Regions from separate parts of the Halotia branconii CENA392 genome, predicted to be linked through region 2. Evidence: riboswitches for the same ligand, from Rfam matches in the RefSeq annotation. Region 2 holds a riboswitch; each other region holds the start of a gene.

Region 1 (4,973 bases), on a different replicon from region 2:
TTTAGCGCCGTATCAGGACATTTTTGTATCACTGTCCCATGCCCACTTGCCCGATAAATGTATTTATTACAGTCGATTTTTGGTTGGGATCACAATCATTGCAAAATAGGGTACTTCCGCCGGATTAACTTCATCAAGCGGTATAATTCGTTGCCGTGCCGTTGTCGCCCGTTCAATATAGAGCGCCCGTGATGCTAAGCCCAATTGATGTAACACATCCCGCACTTTGGTAAAATGCCGGCCTAGCTTCATAATGGCCGCTGCATCAGTCGTCAGCAATTGTGTAGTCAATTGTTCTGCTGGCATGGGAGCAGGGAGGACAGTCAAAATATCGTTGTAATAGGTAAACGGTACACCCAATGCCACAGGACAAGCCATGAGTGAAGAAACTCCAGGGACGACTTCTGTTTGGTAATGCTCAGATAAGCGCGTGAACACATACATAAATGAGCCGTAGAAAAACGGGTCGCCTTCACACAGTACCGCTACATCTCGCCCAGCAGCTAAATGTTGAGCAATTGGTTCAACTTCCTTATCGTAAATAGACTCAGCTTTCTCAGGCTCTAAAGCACGGGGGAGGTGATATGATACCTCGATTTGATTGCCAGTTAGATACTGTGCAGCGATCGCCCGCGCTATACTTTCTTTGTCTGTTGCCGATTGATAAGCAACCACAGGGGCAGCCCGTAATAGCCGCAACGCTTTGAGGGTCAATAGTTCTGGATCACCAGGCCCTACACCAATTCCATAGAGACGACCTTTAGCTGTCATGATCATTCCTCCTCCGTTGCTAGGGCATTAACTGCGGCAGCGGCGATCGCACTGCCACCACGCCGACCATGTAAAGTTATAAAAGGGACATTTCTGCTATCTGCTGCCAATGCTGCCTTTGATTCGGCTGCACCCACAAATCCCACTGGAAAACCCAAAATCAGCGCTGGTTTAGGCGCTCCCTCGTCAAGCATTTCCAGCAGGCGGAATAGGGCTGTGGGTGCATTACCAATAGCCACAACTGCTCCTTCTAGATAAGAGTGCCACAATTCCAAAGCTGCTGCTGACCTTGTAGTACCAAGGCGTTTAGCCATTTCTGGGACTTCTGGCTCATACAGCGTACAAATTACTGGATTATTCGCTGACAACCGCTTTCTGGTAACGCCTTCCGCAACCATGCGACAGTCACACAAAATTGCTGCTCCTGCCGCTAGGGCAGCTCGTCCCGCTTGTACCGCCGTTGATGAATATCCCAAATCAGTGACAATATCAGTCATTCCACAGGCATGAATCAGACGCACTGCAACTTTTGCTACATCTGGTGGCAGCACATCTAAGTTAGCTTCCGACCGGATAATGGCAAAGGAATTGCGATAAATTTCACTAGCATCTCGGATGTAATCGGACATGGGAATTGGGGCAGGGGGAAAGAATTTAAAGTGTATTAGAATCTTTGTGAATTGGTATTACCTATGCTTTTTATGCCAGAGGAGAGGCGGTGATTCTTTCTTGATGGAATGCCGTATTTGGTGAGAAGAACTGTTTGAGTTGCGCCAACGCATATTGGTTAGCAAATTCACCAAATGATTCGTTAACATTTATGCGTTTGATTTGATATACCTTTAACATTTGTTCTACCAATGCAGGCAATTCATCAAAGCTGACATATTGGTAGAGTTCGCGGCCAAATTTTTGATTGCTGTCACCATTACCAATATAAATGTGATAACTCGACCTCTTGCCATTACTGACACCGAGCAAGGTGATATCACTTTTGCTATGTTGGGCGCAAGATTTTTCGCAGCCGCTAAAGTGGATATTAACTGGGCAATCTAAAGTCAGGCGAGTTTCGAGATACTTGGCTAATGCTAATGCATGACCTTTAGTATCTGTAGCAGCAGCAGCACAACCCCGGCTACCAGAACAGGCAACTAATCCGCTTTTAATATTGTTGGCTGAGTAATCTAAGCCTAAAAATGTAATTTCTTTTTGGACATCAGCAAGCCTTGTTTGGGGAATATCAGTAAGCAGCAAATTCTGCCAAGGAGTTAACCTCAAAGTACCACTACCATATCTTTGGGCTAAATCCGCTAAACCCATAATTTGCCTACTCTCCAAGCGACCAAGAGGCAACACAACGCCAATATAAAATAAACCTTTTTGCCGCTGGGGATGGATGCCGATATGCTGATACTGGTTATCTGAACTTTCTACAAAAAGATTGGAGAATTGTCCCTCCATTACCTGATCTTCTGTGGTGAAAAGAGCAAAAGGCAAACTTTTGTCTACTTCCTGTAAATAACTTTCACAACCCAAATCATTAACTACTTCCCTCAGACGTGCCTTGCGTCTACTATTTGTATCAATATGATTTAAATAAACATTAGCCAAAGCAGCCAACACTGGCAAACATTGCTCAGGTGAAAGTAAAATTCCCGTTGCAACAGGTGGCTTTCCTTTTACGCCGACACTTAAATGAAGGCGGAAGTAAACTTTACCATCAACTAAAACCGCAACAAAGGCGATATCATTGAGGCGATCGCTCACTCGAACTATTCCACCACCGTCAAAGCAAACGCTAAATTTGGCAGACAGTCCTGATAAAGCTGGATGTGCCTCAATATAATCATTCCAACTTTGGACAAAAGGACGGGTATCAATCACCTCTTGAGGATCAATACCAGCCGTAGGACTGGTCATAATATTACGGATGTGGTCTACAGCAGTGTTGCGAGAACCTAGCCCCATATCCTGGAGATACTTCAAAACTGCGGTACTGAGCTTGCCATCAATCTCACGGATTTGGATATTAGCGCGGTTCGTCACATCAACATAACCACCGCCATACTGGTCAACTATATCTGCGATCGCCCGACATTGTTGACTATCAAGAATGCCACCGGGTATTCTCAGGCGAGACAATGTACCATCTTGAGCAGGTGTGGTGTAAAATAACCCAGGACAGGGAGTTAATCCAGACAGCAAAACTCAGACTCCTTCTCTGTGCGACGCAGAGAGTAGATAATAAATATGCCATAAAGACATTGCTGGAGTTGGCATTCTGACTCGGAAAGAAAAAAGTGAATCCTAACCTTTACAGCTGCGGCACAGTCCCGGAATCTCACCGGAGTTTCCCAACCCCAAGCCTTAGTAATTTAGCATAAGAAAGTAGTCAGACCTGCATCCGATATTTTTTTTAACGGTAACAAAGCCACACACTTAGGCTTTGCCTAAATCCTCATTCCTGAGATATTGAAACTTAAAACTCCTTATCCTCTCTGCACGGCAGTCACTCATGGGGGAAACCCCCAAGACCGTACTGCCTTGCCTTTGCGCCTCTGCGTGAGATAAAATGCATCCCATAAATCAGCAATACCGTTAAATATCTCATCCTCAACAGCGAGTTACCCTAGAAAGTGTCAAAATTAAATGAGTTTTGCGTCGGCACTCAGCGACTTATCGCTATACATAACGCAGATTTGAGATTACTAGAGTGAAATTTATGGGCAAGCAGCGCGTTCTTTCTGGAGTTCAACCAACGGGTAATTTGCATTTGGGTAACTATTTCGGAGCCATTGGTAACTGGGTAAAAGGTCAAAGCGAATACGAAAATTACCTCTTCGTTGCTGATTTGCACGCGATTACAGCACCACATGACCCGACTAAGTTGGCATCTGATACCTACACCCTAGCGGCGCTCTATCTAGCTTGTGGTCTAGATTTACAGCATTCCACTATTTTTGTACAATCTCACGTTTCTGCTCACAGTGAACTCACTTGGTTACTCAACTGCATTACACCCTTGAACTGGTTGGAAGATATGATCCAGTTCAAAGAAAAGGCTGTCAAACAGGGAGAAAATGTCAGCGTCGGCTTGTTAGATTATCCTGTGTTAATGACATCTGATATTTTGCTTTATCAAGCTGATAAAGTGCCAGTGGGTGAAGACCAAAAGCAACACTTGGAATTGACACGAGATATTGCCGCGCGATTTAATCATTTATTTGCTAAACCAGATCAGCCAGTACTGAAGTTACCAGATCCTTTGATTCGTAAGGAAGGAGCCAGGGTAATGAGTTTGGCAGACGGGACACGCAAAATGTCTAAGTCTGATCCTTCCGACTTGAGCCGAATTAATTTACTAGATTCACCAGAGCAAATTCAGTACAAAATTAAACGTTGTAAAACTGATCCGATTCGTGGTTTGACCTTCGACGATCCAGAGCGTCCAGAGTGTAATAATTTGTTAACTCTATATATGCTATTTTCTGGAAAAAGCAAAGAAGAAGTAGCCGCTGAGTGTCAGGATATGGGTTGGGGGCAATTTAAGCCCTTATTAATGGAAAGTGCGATCGCAGCTTTACAACCAATCCAAGAAAAATATCAAGCAATTACAGAAGACAAAGGCTATTTAGATTCTGTGCTACGCGATGGTAGAGAAAAAGCTCAAGCGATCGCTAATCAAACTTTAGCAGATGTAAAAGCTGCTTTGGGCTATTATTTGCCTGTGTAAGTCAAACAAAAGGGCATGGGGCATGGGAAAGAAGGGGTAAGGGGGAAAGGGGAAGGGTTAAAGGGTTTGTTTCTTCATCCTTTACCCTTTACCCTTTAACCTTTTCCCCCCTCTTGTTGCTTCCCCTGCTCCCCTGCTCCTCTGCTCCCCTGCTCCCTGCTCCTCTGCCTCTTCTGGTGATAGTTTCTCTTTAAGGTGTGATTTGTTTTACCCTTGAAGAGAACTAAATTATCAATGTTATGGACAATAACCATAGCTATAGCTATAACAATTTGAATCATTTCCGTAGAGCCACGCAAGCGGGAGAATTTTTAGTTACCGCCGAGGTAGCACCACCAAAAGGAGGAAATCCAGCACAAATGCTGCAAATGGCGGCGACCCTTAAGGGGAGGGTTCATGCCGTCAACATTACTGATGGTAGCCGCGCTGTATTACGGATGTCTTCATTAGTGGCATCAGCAATTTTATT
Region 2 (4,973 bases):
ACAACCAAGACCCCACCAGGCTTTAGCACCCGCATTAGTTCTCTAGCAAAAACGGTTTTATCTGGCATGTGGGGGCCTGCTTCGATTGACCAGACTACATCAAAACTGGCATCTGGAAACGACAATGCCATCGCATCATCGACCGCAAACTGGGCATTTAGCCCAAGGGGTGTTAACTCCTGGGCGCGGTTAACCTGAATAGGACTAATGGTAATCCCTGTGACAGCAAATCCATAATCTCGCGCTAAAATCCGGCTGCTACCCCCGATCCCACAGCCAACATCTAAGACGGTAGTACCAGGAGGTAATTTTTCTAAACCTCCCCATTTAACCATTTCATGCACAAAATCAGATTTAGCAGTCAAAAAATCCTTTCGTCGTGGCGGCGAACCGTAATGACCGAGGTGAATGTGTTCCCCCCAATAAAACTCTAGGATGCCGTCAAGCGTCCATTGGTCGTAGGAATTGGCGACTGTGGCTGAGGATTCATACTTGCGGGCAGTTAGGAAATAAGCCGCAATTCCAATCACCAAAATCAGAAGAAAACCAATTACAGAATCAATACCTTCGCCAAAAAAAGAGTATGAAGAGAGAGGGCGCTTTGTAGTAGAGTTGTTGTCTTCCCAAACGACAACTCAAAAGCTACAATTCGCCCATGTTGGACATCCTATCACTGTTACAATGCCTGCTACCGCAGATCAACGCTACGACGATGCGCCGAATGAACCAGATCATCATGGCCATGTTAGCAATGAGCGGCCGAGCCACCATGTTGGGAATTTCTCGTTGGACAGACATTGGTGGTAGTTATCGGACAATGTTGAGATTTTTTCATACAGTAATACCTTGGGCAACATTGTTTTGGCTGTTTTTTCGTAAACATTTATGGCGAAAGGATGAAGTATATTTGCTTGCCGGAGATGAAGTTGTAGTCAGCAAGTCGGGTAAACAGACTTATGGGTTGGATAGATTCTTCTCTAGCCTAGTAAACAAACCTATATCAGGGCTATCTTTCTTTGTCTTGTCGTTAGTAAGTGTTGAGCAAAGACAGTCATTTCCGATTCAAATAGAACAAGTAATCAAGAGTAATACTAAAACAAATATTCAGTTGTCAAGCGAAAAAATAAAAACCAAAGAAAAACGTGGACGTGGACGACCAAAAGGGAGTAAAAACAAAAATAAAACCGAAGTGATATTCACATCTGAACTATTGCTAATTAAAAAGATGATTAATTCACTATTCAAGTTAGTAGCTAATTTTATTCCCCTAACATACTTGGTAGTAGATGGTCATTTTGGTAACAACAACGCTTTACAGATGGCACGACAAGTGAACTTGCACATAATTTCCAAGTTGCGCCACGATTCAGCATTATATATCCCTTATGAAAATCCTGACTATCATAAACGCTCTCGTCGTAAATACGGTGACAAACTAGACTATAGTAATATACCTGACAAATATTTATCTAAAAGTAGCATTGAGGATGAGATTCAAAGTGATATTTATCAAGCCACTCTCCTTCACAAAGAATTTGCCCAAGCTCTAAATGTAGTGATTTTAGTCAAAACCAATCTTAAGACTAATGTTCGTAGCCATGTAGTTCTATTCTCCAGTGACCTGGAATTATCATTTGAAAAAATAATTGATTATTACAAACTCCGCTTTCAAATCGAGTTTAACTTCCGTGATGCAAAGCAGTTTTGGGGGTTGGAAGATTTTATGAATCTGAGGCAAACTGCGGTAACTAACGCTGCTAATTTCGCATTTTTTATGGTTAATTTATCTCATCATCTTCTCGCTGATTTTCGCCTCATTAATCCCGGCTCCGGCATTATTGACCTTAAGGCTCATTATCGTGGCTTTCGATATATCCATGAAATTTTAAAAATGCTTCCAGAAATCCCTGAGCCTATTTTATTAAACCAGATTTTTGCCAAGCTTACTTCTTTAGGACGCATTCATCCCGTTTCTACGGGCGTTGAACCCTCGTAATTTGGCAGAGGTATTGAGAATATAATAAAGTTGACATTTTTTTGAATGCTCCTATACACCTATTTGAGTCGAGCTAATGGTTTACTCATGGCTGCTCGTCCTGAATCAGACGAGCGATGTCGTAACCGCCCGACGGATGCAATCGCAATATAAATCATCCGATACATCGACATTGCAATGTTTTGAACATCTTGAATAATTTTCCCTTGAGGTAGACTGGGCTTGTGTTTATCTTGGAGGAGGGCCGTTTGTTTGACAAAGGGATGAATAGCAGTAGGAATCTTCCCAGTTCGGTGAAGATAGAATTTCGGCATGATGATTAACCGAGTCAGAATTTAACTAAAATACAGAGAAGTTATGCACGCCAGAGATAGCGATGAAAAGTTAGTGCCATACCTCGTTGAAAATATTTCTCTTTATCAAAGTAAAAGAAATACCTGAATACTCACAAAGTAATTACTGTAAGACTTACACAAATAAAGGCTTCGTCATTGCGACCATAGGGAAGCAATGACGAAAATAAGTTAGTTTTGCGTAAGTCCTGTACTAATTGAAATTTAATATTAAAGCTTCGGATACCTCGGCTACGCTCGGTACAAGTTCTTTCAGCTTTAACGTTGAGCAAAGTTGAGACATTAATTACTTATTTCGTGGAAAGCCGCCACTTGTAGCGTTTTTATGTGCAGTGCTTTCAAAATATCAAACCTAGCGATCGCCATGTAATAAACCATCCGTGCCTCGCAGATGTACAAAATTTACAAGTCAACTTCGGCGGGCATTCTGACTCACAAGGTAAACCTTGATTACAGCTGCGGGACAATGCCGGATTCGCACCGGACTTTCCCCCTTACCTCTAGTGGCTGACCCCCACTAGAACCGAGTTGCTATTGAGAAAATAGTACCACAGCAATGATGCTGAAATTCAGCAGCTACTTAAAACGTAAAGTAATCCCCACCGTACCAAAATCAGCAAAAGCTAGGACGATCGCATAATTAAGAATGAAAGCTAATCACCAGACATACCCAAATACTAAAAGAAGTCTTGGTTATAGCAACCAAGACTAAAGAGCGAATTTATTCAATTGAACACGCTTACACAATTGCTTATCCCAAATTACTGAAGAAAGTCCCCCAAATGGTTCCTGTTACTCCCACAGCAATTAAAAGGTTAGTGAAAAACTTGCCTAATTCAGTTGATTCTCCCAGTACTTTATCATCTTGACCTGCACTGAAAAATAATGACCAGGCTTGGTTAACGTTAATTGTTTCAAAGTTGTTGAAATCGGGTCTAAAAACAACGGGGCCAATTAAATCTTTTTTAGGGAAATCAAAATCAGTTTTCATAGCAATCCTCTGGTAATTTTTTATCGGTTAATTGAGTGAAATTCTTAAATATTCAGATTTAGTTATAGGTTTGTCAGCCATCCAATCAAGCCGTGTCCTGTGACAACTTCTACAGCTATGAGTGAGACAAAACCAATCATCGCCAAACGTCCATTGAGTTTCTCGGCGTACTCGGTAAAACCTGCTCTTGGGGTTTTATCTACATAAACCTTTGGTTCAATTGCAAAGTTGTTGAGTTGACCGAGTTCGTTCATGGTAAAGCCTTTGCTTGTCATGTCTTTTTTCCTTTACTTGCTTATGTAACTAAATATAACAATATGTAAATATTTTTTGCAAGCGCTTGACACGAATAAAAATGACGGTTATCCGTACTAAAAGAAATCGAAGATACCGTAACTTTCGCGTAGCGTCTCCGTTGTGGGAGAATCGCCTCTGACAATTTAAAGAACATGATTAGTAGGACTTTGGTCAGGTTTTTTAACCAATCCGATGTAGCGAGAGGGCTGTATACCTTGTAAATGTGTTGCTTCTATGACCGCAAGTTGATTATTAGTAATACGCTCAATAAACTCAAGGCTGCACTAATGATAAACATAAACGTATATCCCGTAGCACTGGCGATCGCACCACTCAAAACTGAAGCAGCAATTCCGCCAATGTATACTACTGACACCTGAAATGTATAATCAGTAGCGGCTGTTGCAGGTTCGCATTTATCCATCATGGCACTTAGTAATGCAGTATATGCCATACTTTGGGCTGCATTGACTGTGATACTAACAGCATACAACACAGGTAAACTACTGATACCAATTGCAGGTATGATATACAAAAGTGTCACCATGCTTGCAGCAAAGCCAAATAGAGCTAGAGAACGTAATCTTCCCCAGTGGGTAATCAAAACTCCTGCAATTAAAGCACTAACAATACGGACACTGTAACTGACAATACCCAACATTAAGCCAATATCTGAGAGCGACAAACCTCTATCAACAAAAAGTGGACGGAGCATTGTACCTGACATCATTTCGCCTCCCATATATAGCAATACTACGAAAAGCCACGGTAATGCTTTGGGACGCGAGAGAAAGTTGATAAAAGGTTGAAAATAAGATTTAAAAAATTTTGATTTCTGAGATTTATTACTAATTTTTTCTTTATATAATATTACTGGAATTAAAGTCAGAAAAATTACAACTGACATGATTATCAAGCTATACCGCCAGCCGATTCTATCTAGTAAAATCAGCGCTCCACCTCCACCAATAATAGCGCCAAAAACATTTCCCCCAGCTTGAATAGCGTTTCCTAGTCCTCTTTCTCGCGGTTCGAGTAAATTTACTGCTAACGCATCAGTTGCAATGTCTTGGCTGGCGGAGAATAAAAAAGCGAGAAACATACAAAAAACTAAGATATTGAAATTCTCTTGAATATCAATAAATCCACATCCAAATGTTACAAGTGCTAACAAAACTTGAAAACAGATAATCCAACCGCGATAACGTCCTAACCTTGGCAAATGGTAGCGGTCAATAAAAGGCGACCACAGAAATTTTAAGGCTGAGGGAAGAATGAGAAAACTTAACAACCCGATAGCATCCAGCGACATATTTTGTTGTCGCATAAAAACAGG
Region 3 (4,973 bases), on a different replicon from region 2:
ATCACATCTGCTATAGAAACTCGCTTTTTTTGTCCTAAACTCAAATGATGCACTGGTCTTTCGGCTAAAGTAGTCAACCCAAATTCAACTAATGCTTGCTCTACTCGGTCTTTAATTTCGGATACTGGTAAACCCAAATTACATAAACCGTAAGATATATCTTCTTCAACAGTAGAAGCTACTAATTGTTGTTCTGGGTCTTGAAATACCAAACCAACTTTTTGCCGTAATTGACTAAGATAATTCCGGTTATAATTTAACGGTTCACCACGCCAACGGACAATGCCAGAATTAGGTTTGTATAGACCATTAGCTAATAATAATAGTGTCGTTTTACCACAACCATTTTGACCAATTAGCGCACATCTTTTACCTAACGGAATCTTTAATGTTAGATTATTCAAAGCCAATTGTTGTGCGCCTGAATAGGTGTAATATACCTGCTCAAATTCGAGTAAATATTCCTGCATTCCGCCAAAAATCCAATCCTATTAATACTACACAGCCGAAAATAGCTTCGATGATATATCGTAATTGAGGACGATAGCGACGAGGATGCCAAACTCGAAATTCACTGACAAAACCCCGTGCTTCCAGTCCCAGAGAAAACTGACTATATCGTTGTAAGGTTCGCTGTAATAGTTGCCCGATTAGTAATGCTAAACTTTTCATACCAATAGCAACAGTGCGGTAGCCACCACGAGAATTTTGTGCTGTCCACAATTCACTGGCTGTATTCAGCAGAATGAAAATAAACCGATACATTAGTAATAACAAATCAGTTAAAAGCACTGGAAATCGTAAGTAACGCAAAGTTTGTAATAGCTCTGTGAAAGGGACAGTTAACATGAGAAAATATAAGCAAGAAACAGAGGCTAATGCTCTAGTTAAAATTTCCAATGCTTGGATACTGCCACTATGACTAATATAAATATAGAAGTGTCCGAGAGTTAGTCCATACCAAGAATCTAATTTTACGCTTTGTAAATCAGGAATCGCAACTCCATTTACTATCAGGGCTGGTAAACTTGTCAAACAAAAAACTATCGTGAACATTAACAATCGAAAATAAACACCAGCCGGGATTCTGGCATAAATCACCGTCCAAGCACTCATCCAAAGCGCCATCAAAATTTGCACAAATGGATGGGTAACAAGGGAAATAGCAAGGGTAGTAAATGCAAAAATCAGTTTATGTTCTGGTGGTAATCTTCGCAGTCGATTAGTATAAGCTAAAGTGTCTAATTGCAGACTCATTCTTCATGTTTTTGTTGTTGGGAACGTCCTTTATACAACCCAATTGCATAACCAACTACTCCTGCACCCAAAGCTGCTTGCGAAGCAAATAATAAGCTTGCTATTTCCCCACTAGCTGGTTCAAAAAATGATTTAAACCAGGGTTTATATCCAGGTTGGATTTCAGCAATTGCTTCTTGTGCTTTGCTATCAGCACCGCCAAATTCCGCACCCCGCACAAATATTAACGGTGCAACTGCTAAAGCTAAGACAGCTACTACCAACAGCCAGTTACTCAACCCTTTTTTAGACTGATTCATTTCTTTGAGGTTCCCGTTTGATTAATTTCAGCAATTCTAACTCTTGAGGATTATAAGATTGCAGCCAGTTCCACACTAATACAGTTAGTAATCCTTCACTAATTGCTAAGGGAACTTGAGTTATGGCAAAAATTCCGGCAAACTTGATAAATGAAGCGAAAAACCCACCAACAGGTGCAGGAAAAGCTAAGGCGAGTTGGATAGAAGTGATAATATAGGTAAGTAAATCTGCGATCGCAGCTGCTAGAAATATCGCGATTTTTTCTTTACCACCCAACTTGATTGTTAAATTATATATCCAGTAAGCTGCAAATGGCCCAGCGATCGCCATCGAAAAAGCATTTGCCCCCAACGTCGTCAAGCCGCCATGCGCTAGTAATAAAGCTTGAAACAACAATACTAAGCTACCCAAAACCGACATAGTAAGGGGGCCAAACAGCACCGCACCTAACCCCGTTCCTGTAGGATGAGAACAACTGCCTGTAACAGAAGGGATTTTCAAGGCTGACAGTACGAAAGTGAAAGCACCAGCCAAGCCCAGGAGTAGTTTGAGTTGCGGGTTCGCTTGGGTAATGCGAGTCAGGCTACGCAATCCTAATATAAAAAATGGTAATGCCACAATCCACCAAAAAATTGCCCACTGCACTGGTAAAAAACCTTCCATAATGTGCATGGCATAAGCGGGTTTGGGTAAACCAACTACCAAGTAAAAACTGATAACTCCCATCAGGGTTAGACTGACTAACGCCTGTGTTTTTCTTTTCATAATCTGTACCTCGCAGATTTATGTAAATGAATTGATTATAGTCGGCGGGCATCCTGACTCACCTATATTTGGGTTCACAGTTGCGGGACAGCGCCGGATTTACACCGGACTTTCCCCCTTGCGTCCGATGGCTGTTCCCCACCAGAACCGATTGGAGTCACTATAACACCATTACTAATAAACTTGGTAAAGACTTGGGGATTCCTCTCATCGCTCAATAGACATCTTGGAAAACTATATAAGACTAGTGGTCTGTCAACCCAAAAATAACAGGTGGAGGCAGGCAGGGGAAGCAGGGGAAGCAGAGGAAGTAGGGGGAGAAAAGAACTGGGCTTTTTCACATTAATCCAGCAAAATTATCTTGACAGAGTACTAGTATTTAATTTGTGAAAATTGAGAGCCTCAGATCCCCGACTTCTTTGAGAAGTCGGGGATCTTGTTGTTCGTGAATGATTTAGGACTGTTATAGAGGTAATTATTACGTAAATGCCAAAATTGAAAATTGATTTACTAATTAAGCAAGCATAATTACTTACATTAATATAATGCTAACCTCTTGAATGTTTAAGAATTACCTGAAAATAACGCAACTAAATTTTTAGCAGATTCTCAGCTTAAACTAATTTTGTTAATAGTAGAAAGCTTTAAATTATTTTTAAAGATGCATTTGAGAATATTAAAGCCATGAAATTTAAGCATTTAGCCATTCTAGCGATCGCTACTGTTTTTACTATAAATCTGACAAAACAAGCAAGTTCTAATCCGCCAGCAACTCAAACGCCTGTAGCTAGTCTATTTGCAGCATCAATGTCAATGGCTGAGTCTGGAAAGTTCCAGTCTGGAGAACACCCTACCCAAGGAACAGTTAAAGTGATCGCTGAACAAGGAAAACGCTATTTAGAGTTTGATCAGAGTTTTCAAACAGATTCAGGCCCTGATTTATTTGTTATTTTATATCGCTCAGATGCACCGCCAATAACTGGGATTAAAGAAAAAGATTATGTCAGCATTGCTCGTTTAAAAAGTATCAAGGGTACTCAACGTTATGCCTTACCTGATAATCTGAAGTTAGCAGAATTTAAATCTGTAGCGATCTGGTGTCGCCAATTTAATGCTACTTTTGGCTATGCTTCTTTGAAAGGATGAAATTTATTTATTATTTAGTCAAAGGTTTGATATGGAAATAGCAGATTTTTTGGGGCTTTTACATCCAGCGATCGCAGTTATTTTTGTCTTTCCATTAATTGGTAATGTAGTCAATTTTGCTTGGCAAACACGTCAACGTCGTTTGCAAAATTTAGCTGGAGGTAAAAGTAAAATTCCTCCAGTAGTTGGCAAAGAACACAAACAATTAGGTGAATGGCTTACAGGTGCAATTGTCGGATTAGTCTTACTTGGATTAGCTTACCCAATTGGTAAAAATATTTTGCACAATCAATTGTGGAATCAAGCTACTTTTCAAGTTGCATTTATTCTGCTGATGTTTATTTTAACCATTGCTGCATTAGTGTTACTTTATCGAGCAAAAAAACGAGTATGGCGGGCAGTTTTTGCAACTTTAACTGGTGCTGGTTTAATAATTATCGGTTGTCAAGATGGAGTATTTCGTCGTACAAATGAATGGTACTGGTCACACTATTATATTGGGATAACCGCAGCTTTGTTGATGATTTTTTCTTTAGCGATTGTACAAGATATTTATCAAGATAGATCTAATCGCTGGCGAACTGTGCATACAATTTTGAACTGTATTGCTTTATTATTATTTATCGGGCAAGGAATGACAGGAACGCGAGACTTACTAGAAATTCCCCTGAGTTGGCAAGAACAATACATTTATAAATGTGATTTTGTCAATAAAACTTGTCCGACAATCAACCCCCAAGCGCCAAAGTGAATCAAATCAGCAAAATTTGGTCTAAAATTGACCCTTTTTCATTACGAGTACGCTTAACAGTCGGTGTTGCTGGGGTTTCAGCTTTGGGGTTAGGTAGCCTCGCTATTTGGACAAGCTGGAAAATGCAGCAAATTTTAATTAACGATCATAAACTGAATGTTGAACAAATTGCCGAACGTTTACCCCGCGATGTGCAACTGTATAGCGAAATCATGCCACCATCAACTGGGTTACAAAAAGCAATTAATAATTTAACAACTACCAATACATATTTATGGATCAAAAGTTCCGATCATCAAATTATCGCACAATCTCCAAACTGGAATCAGTTATCTCAGACAACAAGCACTAAGTTAATGTCTTTAACTGAGATGTCGGTTAAACCCCAAGTAGCAAAAGTTAACCAACGTTATTTTGTGTTATGTAGTAGTGCATTACCAATACAAGATCAGACATTAGGAAAATTGTTTGTAGTTCAAGATGTTACCAGTGAACAAACAATTTTTTTAGTCATAGTGCGGTATTTGGGAATTGGCAGTATTTTAGCAATTATCACAATTTCTGTAGCGATCGCATTTTATATTAAACGTTCTTTGCAACCTCTGCGTCAGTTAAGTCAAATGACACAAGTCATTTCCTTAGCCGATTTAGGACAAGCGCAAATTTATTTAGATAATGCACCTAGCGAAGTTAAAGAACTAGCTAAAACCTTCAATATGATGTTATCTCGCCTGTCCCAATCTTGGGAACAAGA
Region 4 (4,973 bases), on a different replicon from region 2:
TGGACGGCTAAGAAAAGTATATTTTTTATAGTTAAGGGATTCACTGGCCTCATTTACTAACTCGTTGCTAACTAACAGCACTCCCTGATGGATGTACTCGACTCCCTGCTGCATCAATTTCAAAGTCGCTGCTTGCCCTGCTTCCCAGTTCCCCCGTGGATAATCTGGTTTTTGACAGGTTAAATTTGCCAAAATTCCCTGACGATGAGCCTTTTTATCTTGTTGTAGTTTGAGCAACAACTCATTTGGGGCATCGTGCTGACTTTTGTCATCATGAATATCTAAAAAAGATCGGCGCTTACAGCGTTGATATTGCAGCAGAAGTTCGGCATTTATTAACATTCACTAAGTAATCTTCCACAGATCTTAAGAACCACTACTTCTACTCTAGTGTAGGAGATTAATGATTAGTCAGGGTTTGGCGATCGCTTTAACAGTGAACAGTTACCAGTCATCACTGTTTACTGATGACTGAACCACTCTACAATGACAGATAGGGTGTAGTTACAATCTTTCTGTTGCCAATGACTGAACAACATGATGCTGACTTGCCATCAGCTGATTCTCAGCAGTTCGGTGAACCAACTGATGGTGCAACCAAATCAGTTAATGATTCCTGGAAAAACCGCATTGCTGGTGTTTGGAATCAAGCAAAGGTAAATTTGATCCAAGTGCTACCCGTTGAACAAGTAGCACAGACAGTTGTGCAATGGTTTAGCGTCAGCGAAACTGAGGTTGCAGAGATTTTAGCAACAGTCCGCGCCGAACTACCAACCACAGAGGCGCTGCTGATTGGCAAACCCCAAGCGGGAAAAAGTTCAATTGTACGGGGATTAACCGGAGTTTCTGCTGAAATTGTCGGTCAGGGATTTCGCCCCCACACACAACACACCCAGCGTTATGCTTATCCTTCAGATGATCTGCCGTTGTTCATTTTTACAGATACGGTGGGGTTAGGAGATGTTAAACAAAATACTCAAGCAATCATTCAAGAATTAGTTGGCGATTTACAAAAGTCGAGTCGCCGTGCCAGAGTCCTGATTCTGACGGTTAAAATTAATGATTTTGCCACTGATACGCTGCGGCAAATTACCCAGGAATTACGTCAAAAATATCCCGAAATCCCCTGTCTTTTGGTAGTGACTTGCTTGCATGAAATTTATCCTCCAGGTACAGCTGATCATCCTGCCTATCCGCCAGAATATGAGGAAGTAAATAGAGCTTTTACAGCAATTAAGCAAGCTTTTTCAAACCTATGCGATCGCTCTGTCCTAATTGACTTCACTTTAGAAGAAGATGGCTATAATCCGGTATTTTATGGTTTAGAGGCATTGAGAGATACTCTCGCTGAACTACTACCAGAAGCAGAAGCACGGGCAATTTATCAATTATTAGATGAAACAGCAGGTGAACAATTAGGCAACCTCTACCGAGATGCCGGACGGCGTTATATTTTACCATTTGCAATCATGGCAGCCACACTGGCCGCTGTACCATTACCTTTTACTACAATGCCCGTTCTAACTGCCTTACAAGTCTCAATGGTGGGACTGTTGGGAAAACTGTACGGGCAAATATTAACACCATCTCAGGCTGGGGGAGTTGTCAGTGCGATCGCAGGGGGATTTGTAGCACAAGCTGTAGCACGAGAATTAATTAAATTTATTCCTGGTTTTGGCAGTGTTATAGCAGCTTCTTGGGCAGCTGCTTACACCTGGGCTTTAGGTGAAGGGGCTTGTGTTTACTTTGGTGATTTAATGGGTGGTAAGAGACCCGATCCTCAAAAAATTCAGTTAGTGATGCAAGAAGCATTTCAAGAAGCCAAAGAACGGTTTAAAAAAATCACGTAAAGCTGAGAGTTATGGCAGAAAGTACTATTACAATCACTATTTTTCACGCTCATATTTACTACGATAATGCTAGCCGTGAACAGGCTGCGCGTGTACGATCAGAACTGAACGCTAAATTTGACGTACAGCTTGGGCGCTGGCATGACAACCCAATTGGTCCACATCCCAAAGGAATGTATCAAGTTATATTTTCATTGGATCAATTTGGTCAGATTGTCCCGTGGTTAATGCTTAATCGGGAAGGATTAGATATCTTAGTTCATCCTGAGACGGGTGATGATGTCGCAGATCATACAAAAAATTCTTTGTGGCTAGGAGAGAAGCTAGAGTTGAACATCGAGTTTCTGCGACGGATTAGAACAACGTGAACCACTAAATATTGGTGTTATGATGGACGTTTCGGTTCTGGTGGTATTGAGCTACCAGAGGTAAGGGGGAAAGTTCGGTGTAAATCCGGCACTGTCCCGCAACTGTGAACTAATTTGAGATTTTTAGCTAACTCAAAATCCTAAATTAAGTTGAGTCAGAACGCCCGCCGAAATATACTACTCAGTCCTATACATCTGCGAGGTACAGATAAATGACTGCTACTGCTGACATTTCCCTTAGTAATTCTTTAGGTGTCGCCTCTCACACTTTATTTGTGTGCAAAACCTGTGCCAGTACTTGGCAAGATGGAAAACGTCTGGGTGAAAGTGGAGGTCAAAAACTATTACAGCATCTTCAGCACCTAGCACAAAATTGGGACTTGCAAGATCAATTTCCGATCCAAGAAGTAGAATGCATGAGTGCTTGTAACCGTTCTTGCGTTGTTGCTTTTGCTGCTAAAGGTAAATTAACTTATCTTTTTGGTGATTTAACTGTTGATGACAGTGCAGCTGCTGTACTCGAATGTGCCGGTCAATACTACGCTAAATCTGATGGTTTGCTACCTTGGTCAGAGCGGCCTGAACCGCTGAAAAAGGGAATTTTAGCAAAGATTCCACCCTTGTAGAAAAAGGCAGGGGAGCAGGGAGCAGGGGGAAGTGTTTTGACTGACTTCTGCTAGCTCAGCACAAGTCAGTACAAGACGCTCAGTGACCAGTAGGCAGAAGGTAAAAAGCTATCTACGAGCAGATAACGCAGAGAAAACATGGTCATGCGCGTTTTGATTCTTGGTGGTATTAAAGATGCCGCAGAATTGACTGCCAAAGTTGTGAATATTCCCGGAATTGAGGCGATCGCTTCTCTTGCAGGACGCACCCATAACCCCTCAATCCCGGTCGGTAATGTCCGTATTGGGGGTTTTGGCGGTGTGACTGGATTAGTTAACTATCTGCGTCAGATGCAGATCGACTTATTAATCGACGCTACTCATCCCTTTGCTAGTCAAATTTCTGAGAATGCAATAGCAGCGGCTAGAGAAGTGAGAATACCTCATTTGATGTTAATCCGCCCGCCTTGGCAACAAGTTAATGGCGATCGCTGGATTGAAGTGGAAAATAGTGAAGTTGCTGCTGCTACTTTAGAAAACCAAGCACAGCGCGTATTTTTAACAGTCGGTAGACAAGAACTTAGTGCTTTTGCTGACTTAGAAAAAATTTGGTTTTTAATGCGGATGATTGACCCTCCCAGTGCTGATGCTGTAATTCCGCCAGGAATGATATTGTGCGATCGCGGTCCCTTTGCTTTGGATAATGAAAGAGAAATTCTGATTCACCACAACATTGATACTATAGTCAGCAAAAATAGTGGTGGTAATGCCACCTACGCCAAAATTATTGCAGCTAGAGAACTGGGATTACAAGTTGTTATGGTAAATCGTCCAGCTACACCACCAGGAGAGCAAGTCACAACTGTTGATGGTGCTTTGGCATGGTTGCTGGAAAAGTTAGATAGCGATCGCACTTAGGACTTACGCAGAAGTAATGGAAAATTAAACCACAAAGGCACTAAGAACACAAAGAAATAGCAACAAGATCCCCGACTTCTTTGAGAAGTCGGGGATCTGAGCCTCTAAAGTGTATGGAGAATGTCAATTATTTACCAAAGCCTTTGCCTCGATTGGTAGAAGGTAGACAAACACAATTTTCTAGCTGAGTTATTAAAGTTTCACGATCTAGATTTTGACCAATCAGCACTAGCTGGTTTTTTGGTTTACCTTTCCACTCATCATCGTCTAAGGTAAAGCGTTTACCGCACAAGTGGAAAATATGACGCTTGGGACTTTCATCAAACCACATAATCCCCTTGGCGCGGAAAATATTGGAGGGCAGCTGATTATCTAAGAAAAATTGAAACTTCCTGATGGCTAAAGGCTTGTCACTCTCGAAGGATATGGAGGTAAAACCATCATTTTCTAAGTGATCAGAATGGTGGTGATGTTCATGGTGATCATGATCGTGATGGTCGTGACCGCATGTTGAATGATCATGATCATGATCATGATGATCGTGATCATGGTGGTCATGCTCATCAACAGTGTCAAAATACTTGTCAGACTCGAACAGACCTACACTGAGAATTAATGGCAATGGCACTTGCGATCGCGTGGTGCGAATGATTCTCGCATCTTCTTTGACTTCGCTAATTTTTCTTTCTAACTCAGTCAAAGCGGCTTCATCAACTAAATCTGCCTTGTTTAGCAAAATGATATCACCGTAGGAAATTTGGCTGTGAGCTGCCTGGGAATTGAATAAATCTAAGCTGTAATTGGCTGCGTCTACTACAGTGATAATTGAATCGAGACGAGTTAAATCTCGTAATTCTGTACCGAGAAATGTCAAGGCAACAGGTAAAGGATCAGCTAATCCTGTGGTTTCTACGACTAAATAATCGAGATTTTCTTGGCGTTCTAAAACTTTGTAAACAGCATCTACTAAATCAGTATTAATAGTGCAACAAATACAACCGTTATTAAGTTCCACCATATTTTCTTCAGTGGAAACAATTAACTCGTTGTCAATACCTATTTCGCCAAATTCGTTGACTAAAACAGCAGTTTTTAGCCCTTGCTGGTTACTAAGAATATGATTAAGTAAAGTAGTCTTGCCACTACCGAGAAATCCAGTAATAATCGTTACTGGCATTCCTTGTTTGGGCGCATCCATTGCTTGAGATTCGGGAGTAATGGCTGATTGCATA

Evidence for each region. A riboswitch is a leader RNA that binds a small molecule or an ion and turns the genes downstream of it on or off. The one in region 2 is predicted to bind cobalamin.
Region 1: linked by a shared signal. The riboswitch ahead of cobG (precorrin-3B synthase) and the one ahead of QI031_RS30670 (hypothetical protein) in region 2 are both predicted to bind cobalamin.
Region 3: linked by a shared signal. The riboswitch ahead of QI031_RS15915 (energy-coupling factor ABC transporter permease) and the one ahead of QI031_RS30670 (hypothetical protein) in region 2 are both predicted to bind cobalamin.
Region 4: linked by a shared signal. The riboswitch ahead of QI031_RS11875 (DUF1636 domain-containing protein) and the one ahead of QI031_RS30670 (hypothetical protein) in region 2 are both predicted to bind cobalamin.

What each region holds. Positions count from the first base shown of each region.
Region 1 covers NZ_CP124543.1:3,772,029-3,777,001, reverse strand. The annotation lists gene QI031_RS16530 (precorrin-2 C(20)-methyltransferase) at 67-771, opposite strand; gene QI031_RS16525 (precorrin-8X methylmutase) at 774-1,400, opposite strand; gene cobG (precorrin-3B synthase) at 1,471-2,976, opposite strand; cobalamin riboswitch at 3,026-3,149, opposite strand; gene trpS (tryptophan--tRNA ligase) at 3,494-4,504, shown strand; gene QI031_RS16510 (methylenetetrahydrofolate reductase) at 4,744-4,973, shown strand, end outside.
Region 2 covers NZ_CP124544.1:61,913-66,885, forward strand. The annotation lists gene QI031_RS30660 (methyltransferase domain-containing protein) at 1-563, opposite strand, end outside; gene QI031_RS30665 (transposase) at 656-1,996, shown strand; gene QI031_RS30670 (hypothetical protein) at 2,056-2,310, opposite strand; cobalamin riboswitch at 2,750-2,892, opposite strand; gene QI031_RS30675 (hypothetical protein) at 3,101-3,340, opposite strand; gene QI031_RS30680 (chlorophyll a/b-binding protein) at 3,403-3,615, opposite strand; gene QI031_RS30685 (MFS transporter) at 3,870-4,973, opposite strand, start outside.
Region 3 covers NZ_CP124543.1:3,629,368-3,634,340, forward strand. The annotation lists gene QI031_RS15900 (energy-coupling factor ABC transporter ATP-binding protein) at 1-470, opposite strand, end outside; gene cbiQ (cobalt ECF transporter T component CbiQ) at 445-1,257, opposite strand; gene QI031_RS15910 (energy-coupling factor ABC transporter substrate-binding protein) at 1,254-1,556, opposite strand; gene QI031_RS15915 (energy-coupling factor ABC transporter permease) at 1,543-2,322, opposite strand; cobalamin riboswitch at 2,349-2,489, opposite strand; gene QI031_RS15920 (DM13 domain-containing protein) at 3,007-3,468, shown strand; gene QI031_RS15925 (DUF4079 domain-containing protein) at 3,500-4,219, shown strand; gene QI031_RS15930 (sensor histidine kinase) at 4,216-4,973, shown strand, end outside.
Region 4 covers NZ_CP124543.1:2,717,181-2,722,153, reverse strand. The annotation lists gene QI031_RS11890 (TM0106 family RecB-like putative nuclease) at 1-342, opposite strand, end outside; gene QI031_RS11885 (YcjF family protein) at 525-1,850, shown strand; gene QI031_RS11880 (DOPA 4,5-dioxygenase family protein) at 1,862-2,218, shown strand; cobalamin riboswitch at 2,234-2,404, shown strand; gene QI031_RS11875 (DUF1636 domain-containing protein) at 2,431-2,844, shown strand; gene QI031_RS11870 (cobalt-precorrin-6A reductase) at 2,989-3,741, shown strand; gene QI031_RS11865 (CobW family GTP-binding protein) at 3,869-4,972, opposite strand.